DNA from 3 places in the Novibacillus thermophilus genome. Region 3 is predicted to be linked to each of the others. Evidence: riboswitches for the same ligand, from Rfam matches in the RefSeq annotation. Region 3 holds a riboswitch; each other region holds the start of a gene.
The links. A riboswitch is a leader RNA that binds a small molecule or an ion and turns the genes downstream of it on or off. The one in region 3 is predicted to bind S-adenosylmethionine.
Positions count from the first base shown of each region.

Region 1: it holds a riboswitch for S-adenosylmethionine, as region 3 does, so the genes downstream of both, B0W44_RS08655 (methionine ABC transporter ATP-binding protein) here and B0W44_RS04305 (aliphatic sulfonate ABC transporter substrate-binding protein) in region 3, are expected to answer to the same signal.
Region 2: it holds a riboswitch for S-adenosylmethionine, as region 3 does, so the genes downstream of both, B0W44_RS09085 (sodium:solute symporter family protein) here and B0W44_RS04305 (aliphatic sulfonate ABC transporter substrate-binding protein) in region 3, are expected to answer to the same signal.

Region 1 is NZ_CP019699.1:1,734,464-1,744,937, forward strand. Features, by position in the region: gene B0W44_RS08645 (acyl-CoA mutase large subunit family protein) at 1-1,165, shown strand, start outside; partial or broken gene B0W44_RS08650 (aldehyde dehydrogenase family protein) at 1,187-1,411, shown strand; SAM riboswitch class I at 1,601-1,710, shown strand; gene B0W44_RS08655 (methionine ABC transporter ATP-binding protein) at 1,787-2,827, shown strand; gene B0W44_RS08660 (methionine ABC transporter permease) at 2,808-3,473, shown strand; gene B0W44_RS08665 (MetQ/NlpA family ABC transporter substrate-binding protein) at 3,559-4,416, shown strand; gene B0W44_RS08670 (carboxymuconolactone decarboxylase family protein) at 4,495-4,878, shown strand; gene B0W44_RS18100 (YuzK family famiily protein) at 5,155-5,298, shown strand; gene sufC (Fe-S cluster assembly ATPase SufC) at 5,565-6,353, shown strand; gene sufD (Fe-S cluster assembly protein SufD) at 6,373-7,683, shown strand; gene B0W44_RS08690 (cysteine desulfurase) at 7,685-8,911, shown strand; gene sufU (Fe-S cluster assembly sulfur transfer protein SufU) at 8,898-9,326, shown strand; gene sufB (Fe-S cluster assembly protein SufB) at 9,407-10,474, shown strand, end outside.
Region 2 is NZ_CP019699.1:1,811,015-1,821,488, reverse strand. Features, by position in the region: gene B0W44_RS09100 (ABC transporter substrate-binding protein) at 1-92, opposite strand, end outside; gene B0W44_RS09095 (ABC transporter permease) at 89-892, opposite strand; gene B0W44_RS09090 (MTH1187 family thiamine-binding protein) at 900-1,196, opposite strand; TPP riboswitch at 1,280-1,393, opposite strand; SAM riboswitch class I at 1,499-1,613, shown strand; gene B0W44_RS09085 (sodium:solute symporter family protein) at 1,819-3,438, shown strand; gene B0W44_RS09080 (MetQ/NlpA family ABC transporter substrate-binding protein) at 3,494-4,324, shown strand; gene B0W44_RS09075 (methionine ABC transporter ATP-binding protein) at 4,392-5,432, shown strand; gene B0W44_RS09070 (methionine ABC transporter permease) at 5,404-6,078, shown strand; gene B0W44_RS09065 (alpha-hydroxy-acid oxidizing protein) at 6,101-7,264, shown strand; gene B0W44_RS09060 (divergent PAP2 family protein) at 7,387-7,869, shown strand; gene B0W44_RS18975 (3D domain-containing protein) at 7,893-8,636, opposite strand; gene B0W44_RS09050 (YuiB family protein) at 8,800-9,057, opposite strand; gene B0W44_RS09045 (NAD(P)/FAD-dependent oxidoreductase) at 9,188-10,387, opposite strand.
Region 3 is NZ_CP019699.1:877,347-887,820, reverse strand. Features, by position in the region: gene B0W44_RS04340 (metallophosphoesterase family protein) at 50-994, opposite strand; gene B0W44_RS04335 (Cof-type HAD-IIB family hydrolase) at 1,080-1,886, opposite strand; gene ectA (diaminobutyrate acetyltransferase) at 2,093-2,662, shown strand; gene ectB (diaminobutyrate--2-oxoglutarate transaminase) at 2,715-3,962, shown strand; gene B0W44_RS04320 (ectoine synthase) at 3,989-4,375, shown strand; gene B0W44_RS04315 (ABC transporter ATP-binding protein) at 4,439-5,197, opposite strand; gene B0W44_RS19195 (ABC transporter permease) at 5,212-5,607, opposite strand; gene B0W44_RS19190 (ABC transporter permease) at 5,626-6,069, opposite strand; gene B0W44_RS04305 (aliphatic sulfonate ABC transporter substrate-binding protein) at 6,099-7,100, opposite strand; SAM riboswitch class I at 7,191-7,300, opposite strand; SAM riboswitch class I at 7,364-7,474, opposite strand; gene B0W44_RS04300 (L-cystine transporter) at 7,510-8,919, opposite strand; gene fumC (class II fumarate hydratase) at 9,115-10,474, shown strand, end outside.

The sequences.
Region 1 (10,474 bases), 860 kb from region 3:
TCCGGCCCCCGTCCTGTTGGCGATGTACATCGCCGTCGCGGAAAAACAGGGGGTTCCCCTCGACAAGTTGTCCGGCACAGTGCAAAACGACATCTTAAAAGAGTACGCCGCCCGGGGCACGTATATTTATCCACCGCAAGAGTCCATGCGACTGGTGACGGATGTCGTGGAATTTTGCACGAACTGGATGCCCCGTTTCAAACCGATCAGTGTCAGCGGGTACCACATGCGGGAGGCAGGTGCGTCAGCTTCCCAAGAATTAGCCTTTACACTGGCAAACGGTATCGCCTACATCGAGTATGCTCTGGCAAGAGGGCTGAAGATCGATCAAGTGGCACCTCAGTTTTCATTTTTCTTAAGTGTACACAATCACTTTTTCGAGGAAGTGGCCAAATTCCGTGCCGCCCGCCGCTTGTGGTCCCGCTTGATGCGCGAGCGCTTCGGAGCGCGCCTTCCGCGGTCGCAACAGTTTCGGGTACACGCCCAAACCGGGGGTTCTACGTTGACTGCCGTCCAGCCCGATAACAACGTCGCGCGAGTCGCGCTCCAGTCCCTCGCTGCCGTACTCGGCGGCGTACAGAGTCTACACGCCAATGCGTCCGACGAGGCACTGGCTTTACCTACAGAGGCGTCAGTGCGGACAGCGCTGCGCACACAACAAATTATCGCCTATGAGAGCGGTGCCGCCGACACGGTGGACCCACTCGCCGGCTCGTATTTTGTTGAGGAATTGACGGACCAGTTGGAACAGCGAGTCCAGGACTATTTGGACGAAATCGAGGGGCAGGGGGGAGCCGTTGCCGCCATTGAACGCGGGTATGTTCAACAGACAATTCAGGACGGCGCCTATCGCCATCAGCAAAAAGTGGAACGCGGTGAGGAAGTCGTCGTCGGTGTAAACCGGTTTGTCGGCGAAGAAAACGGGGAGATCTTTTTGCACCAATCGGATCCGAGGCTGGAACAGCGACAAAAGCGATTTCTACAACAACTGCGCCGATCCCGGGACAATGTGCGCCTACGGCACGTCCTCTCGCAGCTGCAGTTGGCAGCTTCAGGAAACGAGAATGTGATGCCTTTCATCATCGACGCCGTGAAAAGCGGGGCAACCGTCGGTGAAATATGCGACACGCTGCGAGAAACATACGGGGAATACGATTCGTCTTGAGACGTCAGCCCCCTTTTCGGCTCGCCGTACGGACTGGCTGCCGGGGTGTGGACCGAAAATGTGAAAAACGCTCACTACATCGCCAGTCGGCTAAAGGCCGGGACGGTGTGGGTCAATTGCTACAACGTAACCGATCCGGCCTCTCCTTTCGGCGGTTACAAACAGTCTGGCTTCGGCCGTGAAATGGGGTCGTACGCCCTTGAAAACTATACAGAAGTCAAAAGTGTCTGGATTCATTTGAAATAGGCTGTGATGAGGAAGGGGGCTCGAGGAGCCTCGCCCTTTGGCAGGGCGCTTCTGAAGATGAGAGAGGACGTTGTCGATTCTGTAAAAGGTTGGGAGGAGTAGAAACGGAAAACTTTTAAAAAAACCTGTTGTCCCTTCTCTCATATCGTGGTAAAATCTTTTCAGCTTAACTTAATACAAACTAGACATCTCTTATCCAGAGAGGTGGAGGGACTGGCCCGATGAAACCCGGCAACCATTTGCGCCCTCACGTGCAAAAAGGTGCTAATTCCTGCAGGTGTCGACCTGGCAGATGAGAGAGGACGTTTACCTTTGCTGTAAAACCCTTTTTCTCTGCGAAAAAGGGTTTTTTAGCTGTTAAAGGGAGGGAGACACGTGATTCAGTTAAAGGGCATTCGTAAGCACTTTAAGACGGCTGCAGGGACAATCCGAGCTGTAGATGACATAGATCTGACGGTCGAGCCCGGAGAAATCTTCGGGATTATCGGCTACAGCGGCGCGGGAAAGAGCACCTTGATCCGGACGATCAACTTGCTGGAACCGCCGACCGCCGGAGAAGTGAGGGTGGGGGAGCGCGTTTTTACCCAGTTGTCCGGACGCGAACTGAGGGAAGCGCGGCGGGAAATCGGCATGATTTTTCAGCAGTTCCATTTGCTGTGGTCCCGTACGGTCAAGGAGAACGTCCGCTTTCCGCTGGAAATCGCCGGCGTTGGGAAGGCCGAAGCCGATGAGAAAGTCAGGCACATGCTCGAGCTTGTCGGCCTGACGGACAAGGCGGACGCTTACCCGGCGCAACTGTCCGGCGGGCAGAAGCAGCGGGTCGGGATTGCGAGGGCGCTGGCCAATGACCCGAAAGTGTTATTGTGCGACGAGGCGACGTCAGCCCTCGATCCGAAGACGACGGACGACATACTCCGTTTACTCCAAAAGATTAATCGCGAGTTGAATCTGACGATCGTCCTCATCACCCACGAAATGCACGTTATCCGCAAAATTTGCCATCGCGTGGCGGTCATGGAAAACGGGCGTTTCGTCGAAAGCGGACCGGTGTCCGACGTGTTCCGCCGGCCGAAAAAAGAAATCACGCGTCGGTTCGTGCGGGACGTGGCCGGGTTGGAGGAAGAAGCGAAAGAAGCCCTTGACCTTTCCTTTCGTGATATGTTTTCCGGACGGATCCTCAAGTGCACATTTTTCGGGACAGAGGCGAAACAACCGGTCATCAGTCGCTGTATCCGCGCCTGTGAGGTCGATCTCAGCATTTTGCAGGGACAAGTGCGTCAAGTCAACGACACGGCCTACGGCACGCTGTATGTACACGTTGACGGATCTTCGGAGCAGGTGGCGCGAGTCGTGGACTTTTTGCGGGGGTCAGACGTCGAAGTGGAGGTGTTAGACAGTGGATTTCCTTCTGCCTAACGTCCAATGGGATTTGCTGTTGGCTGCGACGTGGGAGACAGTGTACATGATGGTCATCTCCACTTTTTTCACCGCTTTGTTCGGACTCCCACTCGGGATTGCCCTCGTCGTGATGGAAGAGAAAGGCCTGTGGCCACTGCCGTGGTTGCAGCGCCTCGTTGGCTTCGGCGTCAACCTGTTTCGCTCCATTCCGTTCATCGTGTTGGTCGTGTGGATGATACCCGTCGCCCGAATGTTGGTCGGCACGTCCCTCGGTCCGACGGCGGCGTGCGTGTCGTTAGTCGTTGGTGCCGCACCGTTTTACGCACGGCTGGTAGAGACGTCGCTCAGGGAAGTGGACAAGGGCGTCATCGAAGCGGCAAGGGCCATGGGGGCGACCCGCTGGCAGATCATTCGCAAGGTGTATATACCCGAAGCGTTGCCGGGATTAGTTGCCGGGATTACGGTCACGTGTATCACGCTCGTCAGTTATTCGGCCATCACCGGAATACTCGGCGGGGGAGGCCTCGGCGATCTCGCCTACCGCTTTGGCTTTCAGTCGTTCCAGACCGACGTCATGGTGCTGGCGACGGCGGTTCTCGTCCTCATGGTGCAAATCATACAGAGTGTCGGGGACCGGGTGGTGCAAGCCATTGATAAAAGGTAGTCCCTCGGGATCTGTCAAGCGGGCCTTTTTCCGGACACATGTTGCCACTGGCACGTGTCATCAAAAAAAAGGGAGGAGTTTCACGATGTTGAAATGGCTGAAATACGCAAGTACACTGTTTGTCGTCTTCGCCTTGGCAGCTTGCGGCAGCGGGGCGAGTGACGGAGGTGGCGATTCGGCGGGTGAAGAAAGCGGTGAAAACAGTGCCGAACGTACGGAGGAGACGATCCAGTTAACGGTCGGGGCGACGGCAGTGCCTCACGCCGAAATTTTGGAGCACGTGAAGCCCATCTTGGCTGAACAAGGTGTGGAACTGGAGATCAAGACATTCCAGGATTACGTCCTGCCGAATAAAAACCTAGTCGAAGGGGAGCTGGATGCGAACTACTTCCAGCACATCCCGTGGATGGAATCGTCCAATGAAGAAAACGGATGGAACATTGTCGACGTTGTCGGCGTGCACATTGAGCCCCTTGGCGCGTACTCGGACAAGTACGAATCGATTGAAGAAATTCCAGACGGTGCGACCGTCGCGGTTACGAATGCCTCGGGAGAGCAAGACCGCTTTGTCCGCCTGTTGGAAGCGAATGGACTCATCACGTTGTCTGAGGGCGAGGGGGACAAGACGCTTCAAGACATCGTCGAAAACCCGAAAAACCTTCAATTCGAACAAGTGGAAAACGCGATGTTGCCCCGTGTCCTGCCTGACGTAGACTTGGCGATCATCAATACGAACTACGCTTTGGAGGCCGACCTCAATCCGGTGGAGGACGCCCTGTTTATCGAAGGCAAAGACTCACCTTACGTCAACGTACTGGCAATAAACGAGGGAGACGAAGACAAACCGGGCATTCAAGAGCTGGCTGACGCCTTGACGTCTGACGACGTTCGGCAGTTTATGGAAGAAAAGTACGATGGCGCGGTTGTTCCCGCCTTTGAGTGATGCCTAGCACACTTCCTTCATAAAGTTCCATTCTCCGACGCATGCTATAGGAAGACGTTGGCAGAATGGAGGATCGCGATGAAACATGACCACAACGTGGTGAAAGACAATTGGACCCAGCTCGCCCTGCAAGATTACAAACAAGGCTTGGGGGCGTTTAGCGAGCGAATGCCTGAACTGGTGGGAAGTTTCAACCGCTTCACGGAGGAGTGTTTTAAACCCGGGGAGCTGGATGAAAAAATGAAGCACCTGATGGCGTTAGCTGTGGCCGTCTTTGCCAACGATGAGTACTGCATCATCTACCACGCGAAAGGTGCCCTCGACCAAGGGGCGTCTGAAGGGGAGATCATGGAAGCCGTCGGTGTAGCCGCAGCGTTCGGTGGCGGAGCGGCCATGGCTCAAGGCGTCACACTCGTGCAGGACGCCGTACACGAACTGCAGCAACAACGTGAGGTGCACTGAAGCCAATTAAAACCCCGTGATGCGAAGCGAAAGCATCCCGGGGTTTTTGTTGTGGCTAAAGGGAGGTCTTCGGATATCAAAGGATCGGGGTGCAATCTTATATCGCCGTATCCCTTGCCGCGGCTCAGTTGGCAGGAGGAGATCCTACGGTCATTGACGTCCTTTCTCTGTGATTGCAGCAGAGGAGAGGCCGTGTTACGATAACCGACATCACACAAAAGGGAGTGTTTTCGTATCGCGACCAAACCGAATGCGACTCATTCGATCGAAGCTGCGATGTTTCAAGCTTACGGTGTGACGTTTGAGCAGTACTGCCTCGAACTGGACACCCGAATCGAAGTCGAACGACTTCGGGAAGAAGACTATAAGCAGTCCAACGCTATCGTCAGCCAATACAACAGCCAAAGCCATAAAAGGTGAGCACCAACCGGGCTGGATCGTCATCCGGCCCGCCTTGATGCGAAAAGGTGCAGAAACAACGCGACACATGCACGCAGGTGACCGTCTATGAAGTATCCGCGATGGCGAAATCATTTTTCGCTTTACCTTGAATTGGGATATGTTATACTTTACAATGATAATAATTCTAAATTAGAAACCACAGTGGGGACATCGGCGGCAGATGCCCGACTGTCGTCATGACGATACTACCATGACTACACTATAGAACAATGGAGGAATGCAACATGTCAAGTGCTCCTAAATTAACGATAGAGGATTTGCACGCCTCAGTTGAAGATAAGGAAATACTCAAAGGAGTGAATCTCGAAGTCAAAGGCGGCGAAATTCACGCCATCATGGGGCCGAACGGTACGGGGAAAAGTACCCTCGCATCAGCCGTGATGGGTCATCCGATGTACGAAGTGACAAAAGGGCGCGTCACGTTGGACGGAGAAGACCTCTTGGAGATGGAAGTAGATGAGCGGGCCAGAAAAGGGCTCTTCCTTGCTATGCAGTACCCGAGTGAGATCAGCGGAGTGACCAACTCCGATTTCTTGCGCAGCGCCATCAACGCGAAACGCGGAGAGGGTAACGAGATTTCCATCATGAAATTCATCCGCCAACTGGATGAAAAGATGGAGATGTTAAACATAGACCAGTCGTTTGCCGAACGCTATTTAAACGAAGGGTTCTCAGGCGGTGAGAAGAAGCGGAACGAAATACTGCAGATGATGATGTTGGAACCGCGCATCGCCATATTGGACGAGATCGACTCGGGTTTGGACATCGACGCTCTGAAGGTCGTGGCCAAAGGTGTCAACTCCATGCGTGATCCGAATTTGGGCGTGCTCATCATCACCCACTACCAGCGGCTGCTCAACTACATTGAACCAGACTTCGTTCACGTCATGATGCAAGGTCGCATTGTGCGTTCAGGCGGGCCGGAGCTGGCACAGCGTCTGGAGGCGGAAGGGTACGAATGGATTAAGGCGGAGTTGGGTATTCAAGACGAAACTGTGGGCCAAGAAGCTTAAGCGGGGAGGAAGCGAGAACATGAGTGTCAATACGTCCAATTTGATCTTTGACCGAGATGTCATTACCCAACTTTCGCAAAAAAATGCCGAGCCGGACTGGATGCTCGACTTTCGCTTGAAAGCACTGGAAAAAGCGTCGAGCCTTCCTTTGCCCAATGTGGAGAAGACGCACATACGCCAGTGGAATTTTACAGAGTTTCAGCCTTACACGGAAGAGGCTGTGCTCTCGAGGTTTGACGAGCTGCCTGAGACCGTTCGTTCCTTTGCCCAGGAGGAAGCGGACGGACGGAACTTGATCGTGCAGCACAACTCCACTGTCGTTTACACGGAGTTAATGCCTGAACTTCAACAAAAAGGGGTGATCTTCACTGACCTGCACACAGCACTCCGCGAGCACGGCGATCTGGTGCGCAAAGTGTTCATGACCGACGCTTCCCAGGCGGACGAACACAAACTGACGGCTCTTCACGCGGCCCTGTGGAGTGGCGGAGCCTTTCTCTACGTGCCGAAGAACGTCGAACTGGACGTTCCTATACAGTCACTCGTCTGGACAGACAAGTCCGGCATCGGACTGCTGCCACACCTCGTGATCGTCGCAGAAGACAACAGCCGGTTGACGTACGTCGACAGCTACGTCTCAGCCGAAGGTGTGGAGGGCGTGGTGCACAACGGCATGACCGAAATTTTCGTCGGCCCTGGCGCCAGTGTGCAGTACGCCACATTGCATCACTACAGCGAAGGAGTCACGGACGTCTCCCTTCGCCGGGCAACGGTGGCCCGGGACGGGCGCGTCGACTGGATCGTCGGGGATTTGAACAACGGGAACACCGTGTCTGACAACACGACTTACTTGAAGGGCGACGGCAGCCAAGGCTACGTGAAGTCGATCACGATCGCTTCCGGGAAGCAGGAAAACAGCATTACGTCTAACATCCGCCACTACGGCAAAAATACACCGAGCGACATTCTCGCGCGGGCAGTGGTGAAAGACTCTTCCACCTCTATTTTGAACAGCATTACGAAGATCGAAAAAGGCGCGCGGAGAGCAGATGGCCAGCAGACGGGACGCGTTTTAATGATGAACGAAAAGTCCCGCGGAGACGCCAATCCAATCCTGCTGATCGACGAAAACGACGTCACCGCCGGCCACGCAGCCAGTGCCGGAAAAGTCGATCCGCTACAGATTTACTATTTAATGTCGCGGGGCATGACAAAAGCGGATGCGGAGCGCTTGATTATTTACGGATTTCTCAATCCTCTGCTTGAGGAAATTCCCATTGAGGATGTCGTCAAGCAGCTGAAACGGGTGATCGAAAGGAAGTTGCGTTAGTATGGATGCACACGAATTGCGGAAGCAGTTCCCCGTATTGGATCAGGAAGTAAACGGACATCCACTCGTCTACCTCGACAGTGCGGCAACATCCCAAAAACCTGTTTCCGTCATCGAAGCGTTGGACCGTTACTACAGGCAGGACAACTCCAATGTCCACCGCGGCGTTCACACCCTCGGTTCCCGAGCGACGGAAGGGTATGAAGGGGCTCGGGAGAAAGTGCGTCGCTTTATTAACGCCCGGTCCACGCGGGAGACCATTTTTACCCGGGGAACGACGACGGCGCTCAATACGGTGGCACACTGTTATGCGCGCCAGACGCTGAAGCCAGGTGACGAAATCGTCTTGACGCCGATGGAACACCACAGCAATCTCATTCCGTGGCAACAGGCAGCGAAAGCCACCGGAGCCCAGTTGAGGTACATTCCACTTCAAGCTGACGGCACCCTGTCCCTTGCGGACGTCGAGGCCACCGTCGGCGAGAAGACCAAAATCGTGGCCATCACTTACGTCTCCAACGTGTTGGGGACGGTCAACCCGATCAAGGACATTGCCGCCATCGCCCATCGCCACGGCGCCGTCATCGTCGTAGACGGCGCTCAGGCGGCCCCGCACATGACAATTGATGTACAGGAATTAGATTGCGACTTTTTCACTTTTTCCGGGCACAAAATGTGCGGTCCCACCGGAATCGGGGTGCTGTACGGGAAAGAGCACTTATTGGAACAAATGGAGCCCCTCGAATTTGGCGGCGAAATGATCGATCACGTCGATCTGTACGAAGCGACGTGGAAAGAACTCCCGTGGAAGTTTGAAGGCGGTACTCCGGTGATAGCCGGTGCGATCGGTCTCGGAGCAGCCATCGACTTTTTGACCGACGTGGGGCTTGACGCCATCGAAGCACACGAGCGACAACTTGCCGCTTACGCCATCGAACGGCTGGATGAGCTGGACGGAATTGAAATTTACGGGCCGCGCCGTCACCGGGCTGGCCTCGTGACGTTTAATCTGACAGGGCTGCATCCCCACGACGTCTCTACCGTGTTGGACGCAGAAGGCATTGCCATTCGCGCCGGTCACCACTGTGCACAACCGCTCATGCGGGAACTGAACCAGACGGCGACGGCAAGGGCGAGCATGTACTTGTACAACACAGAGGAGGACATCGACCGTCTGGTTGAGGGACTGATGAAGGCGAAGGAGTATTTCGGTCATGTCCTTGGATGATTTATACCGCCGTGTCATCATGGATCATTATCAAAAGCCGCGCAACCGGGGAACACTAGAAGACGATGCGGTGAGTGTGGAGTTGAACAACCCGACGTGCGGGGATCGCATCTCCCTGCAAATGAGGGTGGAAGATGGTATAATTAAGGAAGCGAAGTTTCTCGGTGAAGGGTGTTCCATCAGCCTCGCGTCCGCTTCGATGATGACAGAAGCCGTCAAAGGGTTGAAGGTGGAAGAGGCGTTGGACCTTTCTCGCATGTTTTCGCAGATGATGCAGGGGAAAGAGGTCGATTTCGAGAGGTTCCCTCTAGAGGATATTGAAGCATTGCAAGGAGTCTCCAAGTTTCCGGCTCGCATCAAGTGCGCCACCTTAGCCTGGAAGGCTCTGGAGCAAGGGGTAGAAGGCAAGCAGTAGGCTTTGCACGGCACCTTTTCCGGTGAAGCTCGTGACTTACACAGTCAGTCGCAGGTTCAACTTTGAAGGAGGCGAATACAGTGGCCGAGAATTTACCTGAACTGTCCGAGTACCAATACGGATTTCGCGACAAAGACGTGTCCATTTACCGCGCCAAACGCGGATTGTCGCGGGAAGTCGTGGAAGAAATTTCTCGGATCAAAAACGAACCGCAGTGGATGTTAGACTTTCGTTTGAAAGCTTTAGATATTTTCTTCAGCAAACCGATGCCGATGTGGGGCGGTGACTTAAGCGGACTGAATTTTGACGACATCACGTACTACGTCAAACCGTCTGAACGGCAAGGGCGAACGTGGGATGAAGTTCCGGAAGAAATCAAAAAGACGTTTGACAAGTTGGGGATTCCGGAAGCAGAGCAGAAGTTCCTCGCCGGCGTCTCCGCCCAATACGAATCCGAAGTCGTGTACCACAGCATGAAGGAAGACTTGGAAAAGCAAGGCGTCATCTTCTGTGACACCGACACGGCTGTGCAGAAGTATCCGGACCTCGTGAAAGAGTATTTCGGGACGGTCGTACCGCCGACAGACAACAAGTTTGCAGCCTTAAACAGCGCCGTGTGGAGCGGCGGCAGCTTCATATACGTTCCAAAAGGTGTCAAGTGTGAAGTGCCGCTGCAAGCGTACTTCCGCATTAACTCGGAAAACATGGGGCAGTTTGAACGGACTTTAATCATTGCCGACGAAGACAGCTTCGTCCATTACGTAGAAGGCTGTACGGCCCCGATTTACAGTACGGATTCGCTGCACAGTGCTGTCGTGGAGATTATTGTGAAAGAACGGGCCCGCTGCCGCTACACGACCATTCAAAACTGGTCGCCGAACGTCTACAACTTGGTGACCAAGCGCGCGGTGGCCGAAGCCGGGGCGCACATGGAGTGGGTCGACGGGAACATCGGCTCCAAACTGACGATGAAATACCCGGCCGTCATTATGCGCGGTGAAGGGGCGAAAGGAGACGTCCTGTCCATCGCCGTTGCCGGCAAGAACCAGCACCAGGACGCGGGAGCTAAATTGACGATGCTCGCGCCAAACTGCACGGGCTCCATTGTGTCCAAGTCCATCAGTAAACAAGGCGGAAAAGTGACGTAC
Region 2 (10,474 bases), 930 kb from region 3:
TCCGAGTTTCCTCCCCCACATGCAGATAACACGAGGAGACAGGACATGCTGACGATGACGACGACCGTCCTCCAATGGTTGTGTTGTGTCACTTTGCGTTCTTCCTTTCCCACTGTTCTTGTTCGCGCGTGTACGCCCACGGCGCCAACAATCGAGACGCCGCCTGAATGAATCCAAACAACACCAAACTCCAGAACGTAATGACGACAATCGCGACAAACACGTTGTCAGCAGAAAACGAGTTTTGTGCCCGGACGAGCATCACGCCGAGCCCGGCATCGGCTCCTAACCACTCGGCGATAACCGCCCCGAGGACACTGTACGTCGCGGCGATCTTCAAACCGGAAAACACGTACGGCAGCGCATGGGGAAAGCGCACCATGCGAAAGATCTGCCACTTTCCTGCCCCCATGGACCGTAGTAACCGCACCATGTCCCTGTCTGCCGAACTCAGCCCGTCCACTGTACTCACAGCGACCGGAAAAAACGTGACCAGGGCGACGATGAGCACCTTTGGCAGCAAACCGTACCCGAACCAGACGATAAACAGAGGGGCGATAGCAATGATCGGCACCGTTTGCGTCCCGACCAAAAGCGGATACAGTCCCCGGCGCAGCCAGGGAGACAGTTCAATGAGAACGGCTAACGACAGGGCTACGGCAATGCCTGTCGCAAAGCCGAGCATCGCTTCCTGCAACGTCGGCCACATGTGACGGTTGACGACTTCTACATTGTGTAAAAAGGCAAAGACTATGTCACTCGGCGCCGGCAACAACCACATGTCCACGTCAAAGACATGCACCCCGAGTTCCCACAGGGCGAGAAACACAGTCGCGAGCAAGACTGGCGGCCAAACAGTCATGGCATGCTGTCGCCACTTCACGCGTCTCACGTTCCATTCACCTTTGCCGGTACTTGCCCACTTTTTCTTCCATCGTCACCCCGGATGGACTGTAGTCAATTTTCACAATGGTGATCACCCGCTCGCTTCCCGCCGCAATCACCGCTTCCTGGGCTCTCTTCACAACGTCCATCAACTCGTCGTACTCACCTTCCATCGTCGTCTCCATCGGACCTACTTCGTACTTCACGCCCGACTGCTGAATCACGCCAATGGCTTCGTCCACGATGTCGTAAATATCTTGATCCCCTGTCACACGGGGGATGACTTGAATGCTGACATTGACACGGGGCATGTCCACACCTCCTTCAAACGTAAAGAAAGCCAATCCTGATCAGGACTGGCTTAAGCGCAACGTCACATGTCTGCTGTCCACAAGCAGATGACGACTATGATCCCTGCGCTGGCATTATCCAGATCAGGTTTAACGGGTCGGTACCATTTTGGGGGTACCCTCTCAGCCGGGCTCTCCCAGCTCCCCTCTGTTTAATGTGACTATAGCACAAACCTTACACCCTGGCAATGACAAAGCGCGCCAAAAACAGTTGACAACAGTTTAGGGGGTGACTATACTGGTTTTAAAATCTGATAGACATTCTCTTATCCAGAGAGGTGGAGGGACTGGCCCGATGAAACCCGGCAACCTTTGCACGGTTCCTGTGCAAAAAGGTGCCAATTCCTGCAAAGCCGTTTAGGTTTTGAAAGATAAGAGAGGTGATGATCGGGTCGCTAGCCTCTCTGTCTTTGCAGAGAGGCTTTCTCATTTTAACAGCTTGCAGGAAGGATGAAGATGTCTCATCAACTGTAAATGCATACTTATCCTATATGAAAAAGCGGTGAGAGCACCAAATGACGGATAAACGAAAGCCCGACAATCTAGAGTGTAAGGGCCGATCACGTGAAGGGAATGACATTTAATGAATGAATACGGTGTGTGGCTGATAGGATTAGCTGTTGTCTATACGTTTCTGTTAATCTTTTCCGGTTATGTCGCGAGGCGTAAAGCAGCTCGCGGAGAGGACTTTTTTGTCGGCGGCCGTCAATTTTCGCCGCTTGTCGTCGCCCTCTGTATCACCGGACTGTTTTCCGGCTCAACTTACATCTCCATTTTAGAATTAGCATACTTGAAAGGCATATCAGCTGTTTGGTATGGAGTCGCTGAAACGGTGCAAGTGTTAATTATCGCCTTTATTCTGCTCGCACCGTTTCGCGAACGGATGCTGGTGACGATCTCGGGCCTCATTGGTGATTATTACGGGCGTTGGGCGAAACTGATCAGTGGTGCCATTACAGCATTCTCTTTTCCGATGTGGTCAGTGGCGACGGCCATCGCTTTTGCTTCTGCTATCCATGTGTTTACCGGCATCCCCCTCTTTTTTTCTGTTGCGTTGACATCCCTCTTGCTCTTCATCTATTTGCAAGCAGGTGGAATGTGGTCAGTTGCCTTTACGCAAAGCGTCAATGCAGTCGTATTCTCACTGATGTTTGTGGTGGGGTTAATCGCTTTTTTTGTCAACCCGGGAATAGAGGGTCTGGTTCAGCTAGCCCAAACACAACCAGACATGTTTACATGGGGAAATGCCGGTTTACAAGTGATCGTTGCGTGGTTCGGCACATTTCTCGTCAATGTATTGTTGGCCCAGGCGGCCTTCCAGATGGCGTTGTCCTGCCGAACCGCAAAAGAAGGCCAGAAGGGACTAAAAATGGCAGCCGTCATGGGGATACCGTTTGTGATCCTCGGTGTGCTTTTCGGGATGGCCGCTGCCGTGGTCGTCCCAGACGCAGGCAAGGGCTTGATCGCCATTCCCCAGTATCTCATGCAAGTCCTCCCTGCGCCTTTAGCCGGACTGTTTTTCCTCGGCATATGGGCTTGTGCCCTGAGCTGGGGAGCGCCGTGTCAGTTTTCCGGGGCGACCAGTTTAGGCAGGGATGTCGGCAGTGCTTTAAATCCCCGCGCGACCAATGATCGACTCGTTCGCTATACGAAGTGGTCGCTGTTGTTACTGACAGGTTTAATGATCCTGTTTGGCACTCTGCGCACTGAACAGTCCGCGTGGTGGAATATACTCGCTTGGACCGTGCGCAATTCGGCGACTTTCGCACCGGTGTTAGGCGCCTTGTTCTGGCCGCTCGTGACGAAGGGAGGCGCTGTGATCTCAATGGTTGGAGGATTTGCATCAGGTTTGTTGTGGTACCACTTGGGCGAATGGTCACCCGATCACTTTTTCCTTAACACCCATCCGGTGTGGGTAGGTATGGGAATAAATTTAGCTTTAATGATAGTCACAAGTTTGTGGGAACATCGGGGCCAATGGCGGGTGAGCTCCCCCGATTCGTGGCTCGCTTGGTTCGGAGTCATCGCGACAGCCGCTTTAGCATTTGTCAACATACTGGCATTTGAAACACTCTATACCTCAGGGCTTTTAGGCTTGACCATATTCAGTATGTTCGTCGCGGTGTTCATTGCGCTAATTCAACTGACACATACGTCCACATCCATCTGGAACAAGGAGCATTGTGAAAAGCCCATCGCTTAGACGCTGCGGTTCGCACAGTCGCTAGTTAAATCAAAAGGATTGGAGAGGAACTTACATGAAAAAAACACGCATCTTCATCATCGCGCTAATTTTCACCGTCACGCTTTCTGCTTGCGGCGGAGATCTTGGCGAAGAAGCTTCAAGCGAAGAAAGCAACACCTTGAGCGAAGACAGACTCATCATCGGCGTGACCGCCGGCCCTCACGAACAAATCATGGAAAAAGTGAAGGAAGTGGCGGCAAAAGACGGCCTTGACATTCAAATTGAAGTGTTCACGGACTACGTTATGGTGAACACGGCCCTGGCCGAAGGGGACTTGGATGCGAACAGTTATCAGCACAAGCCGTATCTGGATGACTTCGTCGCTGAGCGCAACCTGGATTTGTCTCACGTTGCTGACACCGTCAATTTCCCGATGGGAATCTATTCTGAAAAAATTAAAGACATCCGCGAACTAAAAGAAGGTGACACCCTCGGACTGCCAAACGACCCGACAAACAGCGCCCGCGCGTTGCTTCTCTTTGAAGATGCCGGATTGATTAAATTAAGAGAAGGCGCCGGCGTGACGGCCTCCGTTCAGGACATAGAAGAAAATCCCCTCAACTTGGAGTTTGTCGAACTGGAAGCAGCCCAAATCCCACGGCAACTGAGTGAATTAACCGCTGCAGCCATTAACACCAACTATGCGATGGAAGCCGGATATGTGCCAGCGGAGGACGCGATTGCCATCGAACCGAAAGACTCCCCTTGGGTGAACATTATCGCCGTTCGCACGGAAAACAAAGACGACCCGGTCCTCGACAAGCTGATCAAGGCGTACCATTCTGACGAAGTGAAGCAGTTCGTAGAAGAAGAGTTCTCGGGCTCTGTCATACCGTCTTGGTAAACCGCAACAAAACACGGCTTCCCCGTGCCCGGGATGAGCACAGGGTATTTGTGAAAGGGTGAACCGCATGATTCAACTGCAAAACGTATCGAAAGTGTTTCAGACAAAAAAAGGACCGCTGTACGCTCTCAGCCATGTGTCGCTGGACGTAAAGCGCGGCGAAATCTTCGGTGTCATCGGCTACAGCGGAGCCGGGAAAAGCACGCTCATCCGCTGTGTCAACTTGTTGGAACGCCCGACAGAAGGCAAAGTGTACGTCGGAGGCACCGAGTTGACTGCCTTACCTGACGGAAAATTAAAAGAAGCGCGCAAAAAAATCGGGATGATTTTTCAAGGGTTCAACTTGCTTAAAACGGCGACAGTGTATGAGAACATCGCCCTACCGCTCAAATTAAGCGGTGTTCCGAAAAACGAGATTCAGGCGCGCGTCGAGAAGTATTTGGCGATTGTCGGGCTGGAAGACAAACGCGATGCGTACCCCGCCCAGCTGTCCGGTGGGCAAAAACAGCGCGTCGCCATCGCCCGCGCCCTGGCCCACGAACCGGAAGTGTTGCTGAGCGATGAAGCGACAAGCGCCCTCGACCCGGACACGACGGAAGCCATCCTCGATTTACTGCTCAAAATTAACCGCGATTTCGGCATCACCATCTTGCTCATCACGCACGAAATGCCGGTCATCCAAAAAGTGTGTGATCGCGTAGCGGTGATTGAGAGCGGAGAAGTCGTCGAATCCGGCTCTGTATTGGACCTGTTCACGGCCCCGCAACACGACACGACGAAAAAATTTGTCGACAGCCTGTTCGGCCACAACTTGCCGCAGTCATTGCTAGACTCTTTGAGAAATAAAGGACCTATCGCCACACTGTCCTTTGTCGGAACGACATCGGGAGAACCGGCTCTCGCCGCAGTCAGCAAAAAGTTCGACGTTTACCCAAACGTTCTGTCCGGGCAGATCACCCAGTTGAAAGAACACCCTTACGGTCGTTTAACTGTGCATTTCCAAGGAGAGGACGAAGAGGCGGTCAAAGCGATTCGTTACTTGAAAGAGCAGGGCGTACAAGTCAAAGGAGTGGAGTGGCATGATCGCAAACATAAGCGCATTTCTTAACCAATGGGGAGGCGTCATCTGGGAAGCGACCCTCCAAACTTTTCAAATGGTCGGGATTGCCCTTTCCATGTCCGTCTTGATCGGTTTGCCCCTCGGCGTTTTGCTCGTCTTAACCCGCCCAGGACATAGGCTGGCAAATCCGGTCGTCTATCAAATACTGAACGTGGGGATTAACGTCATACGCTCGATTCCGTTCATCGTGTTGCTGTTCCTCATCCTGCCGTTCACGAAGTTCCTCGTCGGGACGACAATCGGTGTCAAAGGCGTGTTAGTCCCCCTCGTCGTGTACACGGCACCGTATATCGCCCGACTCATGGAATCGTCCCTGTTAGAAGTGGACCAGGGCGTTTTGGAAGCGTACGAAGCGATGGGCGTGTCAACGAAGTCCATCATTTGGCACGTGATGATCCGAGAGGCGCGTCCGTCAATCGTCCTCGGGTTGGCCATTGCCACGATCGGCCTCATCGGGGCGACGGCCATGGCTGGCCTTGTCGGTGCCGGCGGGTTGGGCGACCTCGCTTACCGTTACGGTTATCTCCGCTACGAGGCGGACGTCATGTACGTCACCGTCATCATGCTGATCATCCTCGTTCAGGGTCTACAGTCCATAGGCAATCGCCTGGCGGCCAAAATGAAGAAAGACTAGCGAAGTATGAGGAGGAACGCACGTGTCTCCTGTTGAAAAACACCTTCCTTTTCCGTACTCGTACGCTGACTGGAAGCAAAGGGCGAAACAAGCGATAGACCGTGAAGCATTCACGTATGTCGCCAGTGGTGCGGGGTCGGAACAGACGATGAAAGCCAACGAAGAGGCGTTTAACCGTTGGCGATTGCTTCCGCAGGTGCTCACAGATGTCACTCACCGCGATATGTCCGTATCGTTGTGGGGTCAAGCGATGGCGACCCCTTTTTTGCTCGCGCCAATCGGGATGCAAGGTATTGTTCACCCCGACGGTGAACTGGCGTCAGCCCGTGCAGCAAAAGCTTTAGGGGTGCCGTTTATTGCCAGCACCGTTTCAACTTTCACCTTGGAGCAAATCGCATCGGAATTAGGCGCCTCCCCACATTGGTTTCAACTGTACTGGTCAAACGATATGGATGTCACGAAAAGCCTGGTACAGCGCGCCGAAGCGGCTGGTTACTCAGCCATAGTCATCACCGTCGACACCGCCCTCCTCGGGTGGCGCGAACGCGACCTCTCCACCGGCTACTCCCCTCTGAAACTGGGCATGGGTAGCGCCAACTTCTTTCATGATCCAGTATTTCGGGAAAAACTGACAAAACCTCCTGAAGTTGACCGAAAAGCTGCCCTGGAACACTTGTTAAACATTGTGTTTCACCCGGGACTAACATGGGGCGATTTGGCCAGCTTGCGCGAGATAACGCCATTACCCATTTTGCTCAAAGGAGTCCTTCACCCGGACGATGCGTCACTCGCCCTTGACTGCGGCGTCGACGGCCTCATCGTCTCCAATCACGGCGGACGCCAGCTCGACGGGGCGGTCGCTGCACTGGACGCCCTTCAACCCGTGTGTGACATCGTACAGAACCGCATTCCCGTACTGTTCGACAGCGGAGTACGCCGCGGTCCCGACGTCATTAAAGCCATCGCGATGGGGGCTGACGCTGTTCTCCTCGGACGCCCCTACATTTACGGCTTGGCTGCCGGCGGTGAAGCAGGAGTCCGTCACGTGCTTCAACACTTGATTTCCGACATTGACGTTTCCTTGGCACTCACTGGCAAACGGACCATACGGGAGCTTAACCGCTCCGTCATCGTAAAGTCAAACGCGCACGACACGGGACCTGTTTCGCAACCAGATGTTTCGTGACTGACGAGAGACAGATCCACGCAACGCAGTGCTCTGTCTCCCGGATGAAAAATTCTTATGGTAAGTTCATGAGAGTTCGCTTATCATATAAGAGGACGAAACACTGGAAAGGGTGGTCCCGTTTGTGGACAAGTCACCTTATCAATTATCCCCTCTGGTCAGCGCTGATTGCCATCGGGGCCGCACAATTGATGAAAATTCCTCTGTTTTACGCCTTTCACCGCCGCTGGAAATGGGAGTTGCTGTTCAGCACCGGCGGAATGCCGAGCTCCCATTCCGCGGCAGTGACCGCGTTGGCTACGAGTATCGGCATTTCAGACGGCTTTGATTCGCACCTTTTTGCCATCTGTGTCGTCTTCGGCATCATCGTCATGTACGATGCGACCGGTGTCCGGCGGCAGGCGGGAATGCAAGCCGTCGTTCTCAACCAGCTCGTACACGATTTTAACGAAGTGGTGGAGAGCCTCAAAACGATGAAAAACCGCACTCCCATCGAAAACCGGACACGCCTGAAAGAACTGCTGGGGCATCAGCCGATTGAAGTATTCGTCGGCGCCTGGTTCGGCATTTTTGTCGCGTTAGGCACACTCTTTATTTTTGGCTGACGAAGGCATTGTGGACCGCCTTGTTACGGCTTCGCTAAACCGTTGGCCTCCGCTACCCGGTTGTAATACTCAAACTGTTCTTTCGTGAGCGTTCCATCACCTTTCTGTATCACGTATACGTCGAGCTGTCGCTTCCCCCATTCATTGTACACCTCATCCACTGAGTCGAAATACAGATCCAGCCGGTTCCCTTTGATCGCGGCTCCCGTGTCGGCGACGACACCGTAACCGTAGCCGGGAATGTAGAGAATGGTGCCCATGGGGAAGACGTCAGGGTCAGCGGCCACAGTCGAATACACACCACGGTGGACTTTGATCCCCGATTTTGTGATCCCGTAAGCCGGATGCGATTCCGTCTTCCCCGTCGATTCGACGCCGGCCGTGTATCCTGTCGCCAAAACGTGTACCGCCTCGTAACGCGTTAAATCGTCGATGGGGTGCAGAGCACGTCTAGCCGAAAATGTTTCGACTTCTTCCGCTCCTTTCCCCTGATTGGTCAAAGCTTTTCCACCGCCCCTTGAGGCCAGTTGAACACCGGTTTTCTTATCGGGATCCCGCCTGATCGTTGAAATTTTTCTCATCATGAACGAATCTACAGACGAATCTAATGTGTTATTTTCCGGTCTCGGTTCATCTGAACGTGAAGAAGCTCCATCGTCTCCCAGATCGTCTGCATGGGACGTCAACGCGGCCCCCATGGCGGCGAAGGATGACATCCCCAACACTAACAAAATCGCCGCCTTCTTTCTTTGTGACCTGTTTGTCATAATCCCCCTCCTCCACAACGACGTGTGTCAGACCACACTGCGTCATCGTAACAAGACCAGCTTTGTCCTGTCAAAACGCACAATGTTCAGTAAACCGCAGTATATGATCTGCAAAGACTGCTCTCATTATGCAAAAAAGCTGACCTTTCTCTGACGGTCAGCTTTAAAACATGCGGTAGCCCTTTTTTCGCAATGTGCGTATCACGATTCCACTCAGGATGACGCCGACTAAACCGGTTAGGAGGATGACAGCGTCCAGGCCGTTCATTCCACCCGAACGGTACACAAAAAAGGCAACCAAGAGGATGTAGACGTATGACGGTGCCCATGTCGTTTTAACAATCATGTTTATGATGAAGCCCAAGCCGAAAGCGAGCACTAAAAAGAGCGGGATAGACACGATGAATTGGTATATATTCACTTCCATATCAATACCTCACTCCTCTGTTTACTACTAAAGTGTATAGAAAAAACGTGTACGAATCCACCGTCCAACAAAAATATCGCCGATTCCCTTTCGGAATCGGCTGTAAAATCGACAGCGGACACGGTTAGAAAAATTTCCCTTTTCTCAAGACAAGAGGTAATCCGCCAATTATAAACAAGTATCGTAAATCGATCAACTTTTTCATTTGAGCCGCTGTCCAACCGTACAATTTGCGTTTTCCGACAATACCGATCGCTTCCCCTTTTCCAAGTGAAGCGACCGTTCCTTTTGTTTCAAATTTAAACGGGGTCAACTGTCCATCCCTTATGAGTGCCACTAGGTTTCGAGCCAAGTGTTGGCCTTGTTGGGTCGCCATTTGAGCCGTCGGCGGGTAAGGGCGCCCTTCGTCGTTAAACATGAGGGACGAATCGCCAATGACAAACACGTTGTCGTAGTTCGGCGCTCGCAAATACTCATCGACAGGGACGCGCCCGCGCTGAACTTCAAAACCGGCTTCTTCCACCAAGGGGTTCCCGGTCACACCCCCTGTCCAAATAACGGTAGCAGCTTTTATTTCTTCACCGTCTCCTACGATCACTCCATTTTCATGACATTCTTTAATTGGTGTTCCGATTAAGAATTCTACACCTTTTTTCTCCAAAGTGGACACAGCGTAGTCGACGAGTTCCTTATCAAAACCAGGCAAAGCAGACGGAGCAGCTTCAATATTGACGAGCCGAACTTTTTCCCGGGGGATGTCGTATTCCTTGCACAGCTGAGGGATGCGATCCGCCAACTCGCCGACAAACTCGATTCCGGTAAAGCCGGCACCTCCGACGACAACAGTGAGATAGTCCTCGCGCTCGGGTTCGTTGCGGTAACGGGAAAACATGTACTCGATGTGTTGGCGAATCATGCGCACGCTGTCGATATTCCGAATGCCCATTGAATGTTCGAGCAGCCCTTTGATTCCGAAAGTGGCAGGGGCGCTGCCCAAGCCGATCACTAAGTAGTCGTATTCTAATTCGTCCTCCCGGTTTTCTAAACTCACCCGTTGTTCGTCGGGGCGAATCGCGGTCACGTGACCTTGGACAAATCGAATTTTATTTGAGTCGATTAATGAATCAATTGAGACCCGCGTTTTGTCGTGATGCAGTGTGCCAGCAGCCGGTTCATGAAGCTGCGTCGTGAGATAATGGTAATCGTTGTTGTTGACGAGGGTCACGTCTGCTTCATTCAGTCCGAGCTGTTTTTGCAAGTGAACGGCGGTGACGATTCCTCCATAACCGGCGCCTAATATGAGAACTTTCTTCAACTCACCCATGCTAATCACTTCCCCAATTCTGTGTAATTTCTCACAAACAATGCTATAATGGTAATCATACTTCATTAATGGGACCATCTACATGAT
Region 3 (10,474 bases):
CACAATACATGAGACAGTGTCCAGTCTCGGTGCCGATCCTTTTTCGTACTCAGTCGGCGTGCAAGTCACGGCGAACAAACTTGTCCCGTATCCACTCCCCCTTGCCGTGATCGCGACTGTGAATGTCGACATGGTCGTCGTACACTTCAATGTACAAACTTTCTTCGTGGCGCATAATAGAGGAACTTCCCAACATGAGGAAACGGTCAGCGTAGACTTGATCCGTTTTACGCAGGCTGTAGTGGGTGTGGCCGGAGAAAAAAATCACTTCAGGATGCCGGTCGAGGATGCGCCGTAAAGCGCGGTGCTGAACGATTTGAGCTTCCCCTTCCGAACCCTCTACCGTATTCGGGAGCGGGTGGTGGGAAAAAACAAATGTCGGGTTGTGCGCTCCCAAAGGCCTTTCCTTCAATTTTTCCTCCAGCCAATTCAGTTGGGTGTCACTGAGGTAACCGTTCTTGCCGATAGAACGGTCGGCATCCCGGGATTTCTCACTGGCGAGAAAGACGAAGTGATACCCGTCCACCCACACATCGTGGTACGGCCGGTCGTACCCGGTAAACTTTTGAAACAGGCGCATCGCCTCCTCGCTGGACCACCCGTTAGGGAGGTGATCGAAATCCAGCTTCCCCTGTCGGTTGTATAGCATTTTATAAAAGTCGTGGTTTCCAGGAGTAAAATGGATGGAAGGGTGGGGGACGCTGTCTAGCAGCCGCTCTAAAACGCGGTAATGAGACGGAAAGCCGTTCGTCAGATCACCGTTGATGACGATCAGACGCATGTTTGGATTGATGCGTCTGTAATCTTCTAGTGCCTTCGTTAAGCGGCGGTGGACGTCCGTGTTGTGTACGTGGATGTGAATGTCACTCATGACAGCAAACGTCAGATTGGGAGCATCAAGTGTTGTCGCCTCTGCCAGTTCAACGAAAACAGACGTAAGGGCCAGATAACCTATCAGTACCTTGAACAGTAAGGAATGCTGTATGCGCCGCATGGTAGAACCCTTCTGTTTGAAGATTCAACTCTTAAGGTATCCAACACGCGACAAGGCCATCCTGTAGAATTTTGCCAGAGAGTCGTCACACCGGGTCTTGCTGCAAGACCCATTTTTCCAACGCCAGCCGGACGCCGTCTTCGTTGTTCGACAGGGTCACCACGTCCGCTGCCGCTTTTACGTCCTCTGGAGAGTTGTCCATGGCGATTCCCAGCCCCGCATACTGCAACATGTCCAAATCGTTGTAGTAGTTCCCAATCGCCACAACGCCTTTCGGCTTCACGTTCAGGTGGTTGGCCAACATGGCTAACGCTTTTCCTTTCGTCGTGCCCTCCTTCACGATGTCAATAAAGTATTCTCCACTGCGTACGATGTTCAACTCTTCCCCATATTGCGACTTTAAGACAGGGACCATTTTATCCAGGACTGCCGCTTCACCTGAAATAGTGAATTTTAACGGATCCTCAGGCGTTTGACGCAGATCCCCGATGGCCATCGGTTTGATCAAGTACCGGTTGTACTGCTCAGCCATTTTCTCGGTTAACGTCTCGACGTAAACGCCGCTTGCTGTCGTCACGTCACAGTGGACGTTGTACTCTTGCATGACCTCTCTCATCGCTGCTAAAAACGAACGGGGGATGGTATTCGTGTAGAGGGTTTGGTCCGTTGTCAGCTCCTTTACGGTCCCGCCGTTATCCGTGATCAAGTGGGTCGCAAAACTTTCATGTTCTAACAGCGGCTGGACTGACAACGCTGAACGCCCCGTGCAAATCGCAATATACTTCCCTTCTTGCTGAAGCTGCACGAGTAAATTCAACGTGGGCAGCGTAATGTCCTTTTCGTCCGTGAGAAGCGTACCGTCCAAATCCAATGCGATTAACTGGTAGGTCATGGTCTCTCTCCTTTGCATTTATCGCCAGTATAGCAACCTATGCGACAGCTCGCAAGGCTTGCGAAAACAACCAGCGCAGGTTTATAACGCTTCATATACAAGTTAAACCATCCGTGAGGTACTTAATCGGTTCCCTTCCCAATTGACAACGGCATAACCACATTTATCGCATCTAAACACTTTTGACGGATAGGCATCTTCTGATTATGGTTATAAGGAATACAAAATGGGGAGGTGAAAACATCAATAGTGAAAAGTCTGCCACCGCGACGATTGAAAAACAGACGAGAGGCGATTATTCCTTCCGTAAGCCGGTTAAAGATGACGGTGCCGACGTATGGACTTTGATCAAAAACTCCAGTGTACTCGACCTCAACTCTCCATACAGCTACCTCATGTGGTGTGAGTATTTCGCCGACACGTCCGTTGTCATCGAACAGCGTGGACATATCGTCGGTTTCGTCTCAGGCTTTATTCAGCCTGCAGCTCCGGACACGCTGTTTATCTGGCAGGTTGCCGTCGACGAGGCCGAGCGCGGTAAAGGTTTGGGCACGCGCATGTTACTCAACTTACTCGGGCGTTCCTCGTGCGAACACGTTCACTTTCTCGAAGCAACCGTCTCCCCTTCGAACATTCCGTCACAAAATTTGTTCCAAGGATTAGCGAAAAAACTGAATACCGTTTGTGAGGTGAGGGAGTGTTTTTCCACTGAAGATTTTCCAGAAAATGGGCACGAAGACGAGCTGATTTACCGCGTTGGGCCATTTTTTACTTAAATTAAACTGGAAGGATTGATCTTGAGTGGCAACCGTTACGTTAGACGACAAGATGAAAGTGTTTGATGAACTGGAGTCTGCCGTTCGCAGCTACAGCCGAAACTGGCCGACCGTGTTTGAAAAGTCCAAAGGCTACAAGTTGTGGGATGAAGACGGCAACGAGTATATCGATTTCTTCTCCGGTGCTGGCGCCCTAAACTACGGACACAACCACGACAAGATGCAAGAGAAAATCATCGACTACATTCAACAAAACGGCATCACCCACAGTTTGGACATGGGGACGACGGCCAGAAAAACGTTTCTCCAACGCTTTCACGACGTCATTCTGAAACCTCGGAATCTCGACTACAAAGTGATGTTTCCCGGACCGACCGGAACGAATGCAGTCGAGAGCGCGCTCAAAATCGCCCGCAAGGTGACGGGTCGCGAAACAGTGATCAGCTTCACCAACGCTTTTCACGGCATGACCATCGGTTCACTGTCTGTAACAGGCAACGCCTTCAAACGGCATGGAGCCGGTATCCCCCTGCATCATAGCGTCTCGATGCCGTTTGATGGCTACATGGAGGGACACGATTCAATCTCGTATTTAGAGATGTTCCTAGAGGACAAAGGGAGCGGCGTCGCACTCCCCGCCGCCATCATTCTCGAAACGGTGCAGGGTGAAGGGGGTGTGAACACAGCCAGTTTTGAATGGCTGAAAAAAGTTGAGGAGATTTGTCGACGTTGGGGCATTCTGCTCATCGTCGACGATGTTCAGGCAGGATGCGGCCGGACGGGAACTTTTTTCAGTTTTGAACCGGCCGGGCTTCAACCGGACGTCGTTTGCCTGTCTAAGTCCATCGGCGGAATCGGATTGCCCATGGCCTTGACGTTGATTAAACCGGAATACGATCAGTGGGGCCCGGGCGAGCACAACGGGACATTCCGCGGAAACAACCTGGCCTTCGTCGCCGCAACGGAAGCCTTGTCTTTCTGGAAAGACGACTCGTTTTCGATCTCCGTGCGAGAAAAAGGCGAAAAGGTTCGGGCTACGTTGGAAGTGCTGGTCGAGAAATACCCTGAGTTGCAAGGAGAAGCACGCGGCAGAGGTCTGATGCAAGGAATTGCGTGCGGTCCAGAAGGGCTGGCCAGTCAAATTTGTCGCGACGCTTTTGAGTCCGGCCTGATTATCGAAACGTCGGGCCCAGAAGATGAGGTAGTGAAACTCCTTCCTCCACTCACTATTGACGAAGAAGGACTGACGCTCGGCCTCAACATTCTGGAAAAAAGCATACAACACGTGTTACACCATTAACTTATGGTTACGAAGGGAGCTTAACTATGATTGTGAAATCGCTCGATGACATTGTCGGGACAGAGAACGAGACATCCGATAAAAATTGGACGAGTCGCCGTTTCTTGCTCAAGAAGGACAACATGGGATTTACCTTGAATGACACTATCATTTACGCCGGAACCGAAACGTTCATTTGGTACAAACACCACCTTGAAGCCGTCTACTGTATCGAAGGAGAAGGGGAAGTGGAAACACTGAAAGACGGCAAAGTGTATCCGATCAAAGCCGGTACCATGTACGCCCTTGACGGAAACGAGAAACACTACTTGCGGGCTAAAACCGACATGCGCATGGTGTGCGTCTTCAACCCGCCCCTCACAGGACAGGAGGTCCACAACGAAGAAGGGTACTACCCCCTTGAGACGGAGTAATCCGCTTCGCCCGTTTCGATTGAAACGGGCGATTTTCGTTGAAAATATCGGAAAGAGTATTCGTTATGAATCAGGTCGTTCCCGTCGACTAGAGGAGCTGTGCGTCAAATTCAACGTGTCCAAAATGGCTTTCTTCTGTTCAGCCACACGGTAATCTCCTCTGGAACGCAGTCGTCCTCGTTCGACCGCAACGTCGCGAAACAGTTCTCCCGGCTGGCCGCGCAATACGAGCAACCGATCGCACAAATAGAGAGCCTCGTCGATATCGTGTGTGACGAGCAGCATCGTGGATCGGCATTCGTTCCAGACATCGAGCAGTAAATCTTGCAGCCGCATTTTGGTCAATGCGTCAAGGGCGCTAAACGGCTCGTCCAACAACAGGATCTCGGGAGAAGTGACGAGGGCCCGGGCAATCGCCACTCGTTGTGCCATTCCGCCCGACAGTTCTTTCTGATAATGCTCTTCAAATCCTGTCAAGTTTACGAGATCTATCAGTCGCTGGGCTTTATTGTATTTTTCTTGTTTACTCCCTTTCAACCCGAAGCAGACATTGTCGACAACTGTCAGCCAGGGCATGAGGCGCGGTTCCTGAAAAATGACTCCCGTTTCTTCACCCACACCGTTCACCACGTGTCCGTCAATCTTGACGACACCGTCGTATCCCGTATCCAGACCGGCGATAACGCGGAGGAGCGTGCTCTTCCCACATCCACTCATCCCCAGAATGCCGACAATTTCGCCTTTCTCCGCTGTAAAGCTGATATTTTTAACAGCGGTCTTCCCGTTGGCAAACGTGCGGGTCACTCGTTCGACACTCAACACATGTGCTACCCCCTCTACTTACCTTTTTGTGGCAAACCGTCTTGCCAGTGTAGCGCCTTCCTTTCCACTCCTTTTAACACGGCATCGGTACATTTGCCCAGAACAGCGAACAAGATCAAGCTGCTGATGATGAGTTGCGGGGCTGACGTGTTCTGTCCGAAGACGAGCAAGTAGCCCAGACCTTCACTGGCCCCCATCAGTTCGGCAGCGACGACGAACATCCATCCCAAGCCCAGTCCACTCCGCAATCCGACGAGAAAGGATGGCAGGGAAGCGGGCAAGACAATTCTCCTGATGTGTTCATACGCGCTAAAGCGGTACACTTGCCCCACTTCGATGAGTTTTCTGTCCACGTTCCGAATACCGCTGACAGTGTTCAAGTAGACGGGAAAGAACACGCCGACAGCAATCAGCGTAATTTTGGAAGATTACCCGATGCTGAACCATAAAATGAACAGCGGTACCCAGGCGATAGACGGGACGGAGCGAAGGGCTTGAATGGACGTGTCGAATAACTGTTCAACCGTTCGGTTCACCCCGACGAGCGCACCGAACACGACTCCGGCCGCCGTCCCAATGACAAACCCGATCAAGACCCGGTACAGAGTAATGCCGACATGGCTCCACAAACTGCCGTCCTGTACCATCTCGAGAATGGTCACAGCGACAGTTGCAGGTGCCGGAAGCAATTTGTCGGCAACGAGCCCTGCTCGGCTCAAGACTTCCCACAAAATGACGACGAGGAGCGGAACGATGCTTCTGATCAGAAAAGGTGGAACGCAAAAGCTCGCGCCACTCCCCTTTTTGCCAAACCTTTCTTGAGACGGAAAACGATACGGCTTTGAAAGTTCTCTTTCTTGTAATCGGGCCACGATTCGCCAACTCCTTTTTTCTCCTGGCATTACTGAACGACTTTTTCGGTAAACGATGGCTGTATGAGCTCATGGGAAAGGGAGTCGATATCGACATCGGCACCAATGATTCCTTCGCTTTGCAACACTTCTGCGGCAGCTTTTATCGCTTCACGGTGCACAGCTCCTGGAACGGGATCGGAGAAATCGTTGCGCCCCATTTCGATTTCGGCCACGTCTTTATTTAACTGCGCTGAATCGGCCAAAATGCGTGTCGCGTCAGCCGGATGGTCTAACGTCCACTTTCTCGCCTTCTCATACAGTTCGATCACTTTTTCTACGTATTGGGGATACTTTTCTTTAAATTCTGAACGCACACTGAGAAAGCCGTATGTATTGAATTCGGGGTTGCGATAAAACAAGTGCGCCCCTTCTTCCAGTTCCAGTTGAGCCATGTGCGGGTCCAATCCTGCCCAGGCATCGACTTCTCCTTTTGACAGTGCCGTGGCGCCATCGGGATGCTGGAGGGGCACCACTTCCACGTCTTCCGCTGATAGTCCTTCCTCGTTTAATGCCCGCAGCAAAAAGATGTACGGATCCGTGCCAATAGTGGCCGCCACCTTCTTCCCTTTCAAATCGTCCACGTGTTGAATGTCAGAATCGGCATTCGTGACGAGGGCGGTCCATTCCGGTTTAGAATAGATGTAGACAGTCTCAATCGGTGTCCCGTTTGATTTGGCGATGAGTGCAGCCGCTCCCGCCGACGAACCGAAGTCTACGCTGTTGCTGTTTAAAAATTCCAATGCCTTGTTACTTCCGAGACTGAGTACAAACTCGACGTCAATCCCTTCCTCAGCAAACACCTCCTCTGCCCAGCCTTTTTCTTTTAACACGAGACTTACCGGGGAGTAATAAGCGTAATCCAAGCGAATTTTGTCCGGTTTGTCCGCTCCTTCACCTTCCGCCTCGTCCCCCACCGAACGTTGACAGCCGACGAAAAACACTGTAACCGCCGTGACGAACAACGCCACTCTCACGAAAACGTACCGCACTTTTTTCTTCACTCCTCTTGTTTTTACAGTGAGATGTCACCTTCCCCCACAGCAAAAAATCCCCCCATAAGAAGAGGGATGGCATGCCTCCTCTTATCTCTCAGGAAACGTTCCTGCAGGAGTTGGCACCTTGCCAATCGAAAAGATCGACAGGTTGCCGGGCTTCATCGGGCCAGTCCCTCCGCCGCTCTCGATAAGAGTGATATTTGTAACGAAAAAACCTTCTTCCTAGATAAGAAGAAGGCAGTCAATCACGTTCCTCCTCCTTATCTTTCAAGACCGCTGTCTTGCAGGAGTTGGCACCTTGCCAATCGAAAAGATCAGCAGGTTGCCGGGCTTCATCGGGCCAGTCCCTCCACCACTCTGGATAAGAAGCGAAATTGAATGTCAATTTAAAATTGAGTTTATTTTACCCCACTGCATTTGTTTCGTCAACAGGCAATGTCATACCCCGACGTGTTGCATAAATAGTCGTGTCTAGCTCTCCCGTCACCCTGCCGGTCAGCACCCCGGCCGTCATACTTCCGCTGACGTTGACAGCCGTACGTCCCATGTCAATGAGCGGTTCGATGGAGATGAGCAATCCCGCCAGAGCAACTGGGAGGTTCATCGCGGATAACACGATGAGCGCGGCAAAGGTAGCTCCTCCGCCGACACCGGCAACGCCGAACGAACCCAACGCGACCACGGCGACTAACGTCAGAAGGAAAGAAGGACTGAGAGGGTTGATACCGACAGTCGGCGCGATCATGACCGCGAGCATAGCCGGGTAAATGCCAGCACACCCGTTCTGTCCGATGGTGAGACCGAACGACCCAGCGAAATTCGCCGTACCTTCGGGTACACCCAGGTCTTGGTGTTGAGCCCGCACGTTAAGCGGCAACGTCGCCGCACTGGAGCGGGAAGTGAAGGCAAACGTCAAGACCGGCAGCACCTTTTTGACATATGTCAGCGGATTTAGACCGGACACGGCGATGAGGAGCAAGTGGACCGCAAACATGACCAGCAGTGCCGCATAAGACGCCACTACAAATTTACCTAATTGCCAGATGGCATGAAGATCGCTCGTCGCAGAAACCCGACTCATCAAGGCGAGGACACCGTACGGTGTCAAACGGATGACAAGCGTGACAACCCGCATGACAACAGCGTGTAACGCATCCGTCAGTTTCGCAAACATCTCCGCCTGTTCAGCATGTTTTCGCTTGACTCCCAAGTAGGAGATCCCTAGGAAACTTGCAAATATCACCACGGCAATCGTCGACGTCGGGCGAGCTCCGGTAAAATCCAAGAACGGGTTTCCCGGCAACAACGACACGATTCGCTGCGGCACCGTCATGCCTTCCAATTCGCCCATTCTTTCTTCCAGTTCTTCGCCGCGGATTGCTTCTTCTTCTCCGGCGTGTATTTCCGTCGCCTGCAAATCAAACACGAAGGCTGCACCGATTCCGAGAACGGCGGCAATCGCCGTCGTACCGATCAAAATGCCGATAATCACGCCGCCGATTTTGCCGATGTTGTGTGACAACTGAGATTTTGTAAACGCTGCGAGAATGGAAATAAAGACGAGGGGCATGACCAACATTTGCAGCAATGTGACGTACCCGTTTCCCACGATGTTAAACCAATCGACAGACTTTTCAACTACTTCTGAATCCGGGCCGTAAACAAATTGCAAGCTGAGGCCGAAGACAATGCCAATCCCCAGACCGGCAAACACACGTTTAGAAAAAGATAAATGATTTTTCTGCATGAAGAACAAGGCTAAAGCAAACAAGAGCAACAGTACCACATTGATCACAATCAAAACATTTGTCATCTTGATCCTCCTTCCAGCTTTCCGCAAAAGCATATTTCACTTATTCCGATATGTCAAGTATGAATTTGACATACGTGAAGTCCACTCATGCCACTTCAATTCCTTTGCGAACGGGAACCGGCCCCTTCTTCAAACTGCCTCAGTAAAAGTGTACAATGGAGCTAGCCCAATCATGAGACAAGGAGAGATTCACCGATGGATTACCGTATTGAACGCGACACGTTAGGAGAGATGAAAGTCCCGACCGATAAACTCTGGGGGGCGCAAACCCAGCGCAGTTACGAAAACTTCCCCATCGGCACTGAAAAAATGCCCATGGACGTCATTCGCGCTTTCGCCATGCTCAAAAAGGGGGCGGCACTAGCGAACCGGCGTTTGAACAACTTGGAACCGGAGAAGGCAGAGGCCATCGCTCAAGCCGCCGACGAAATTTTGGACGGAAAATGGGACGCGCACTTCCCCCTCGTCGTGTGGCAAACGGGGAGCGGCACCCAATCGAATATGAACGTCAACGAAGTGATCGCTACGAGAGCGAATCAAATTCTTGAAGCAAAGGGCAGTGAACTGCGCGTTCACCCGAACGACGACGTGAACCGTTCACAAAGTTCGAACGACACGTTTCCCACCGCCCTCCACGTCGCCGCTGTCATCGCCGTGGAAGACCAGCTCTTGCCCTCCGTTGACAAACTGAAACAAACATTTGCTAAACAAGTTGAAGACTTTCAAGATATCATTAAAACTGGCCGAACCCACTTGCAAGATGCAACACCTTTAACTTTGGGGCAAGAAATCAGCGGATGGCACAGGATGCTGGAAAAAGACGAAAACATGATCAAGGAGAGCGTTCAGTACATGAAGGAACTGGCCATCGGCGGAACAGCTGTCGGCACTGGACTGAATGCCCATCCGAAGTTCGGGGACTACGTCGCCGAAGAACTGAGCCGCATGACTGGAAAGGGGTTCACTTCAGCGAAAAACAAGTTCCACGCGCTCACGAGCCACGACGAAATCGTGCATGCCCACGGTGCCCTCAAAGCCCTCGCGGCCGACATGATGAAAATCGCAAACGACGTACGTTGGCTCGCCAGCGGACCGCGCTGCGGCATCGGCGAAATTACGATACCGGCCAACGAACCGGGCAGTTCAATCATGCCGGGGAAAGTGAATCCGACCCAGAGTGAAGCGGTGACGATGGTGGCCGTCCAAGTCATGGGGAACGACGCTGCCATCGGTTTCGCCGCCAGTCAGGGCAATTTCGAATTGAACGTGTTTAAACCGGTGATCATCTACAACTTCTTACAGTCGACGCGCCTCCTTGCCGACTCCATCGTGTCGTTCAACGACCGGGCTGCTGTCGGAATCGAACCGAACCGGGACGTCATCGACCACTATTTGAACCAGTCGCTCATGTTGGTGACGGCCTTGAACCCGCACATCGGCTATGAAAATGCGGCGAAGATTGCGAAACTCGCCTTTGCCGAAAACATCACACTGAAAGAAGCTGCCGTAAAGACTGGACTGTTGACGGCAGAAGAGTTCGATCGCCTCGTCCGTC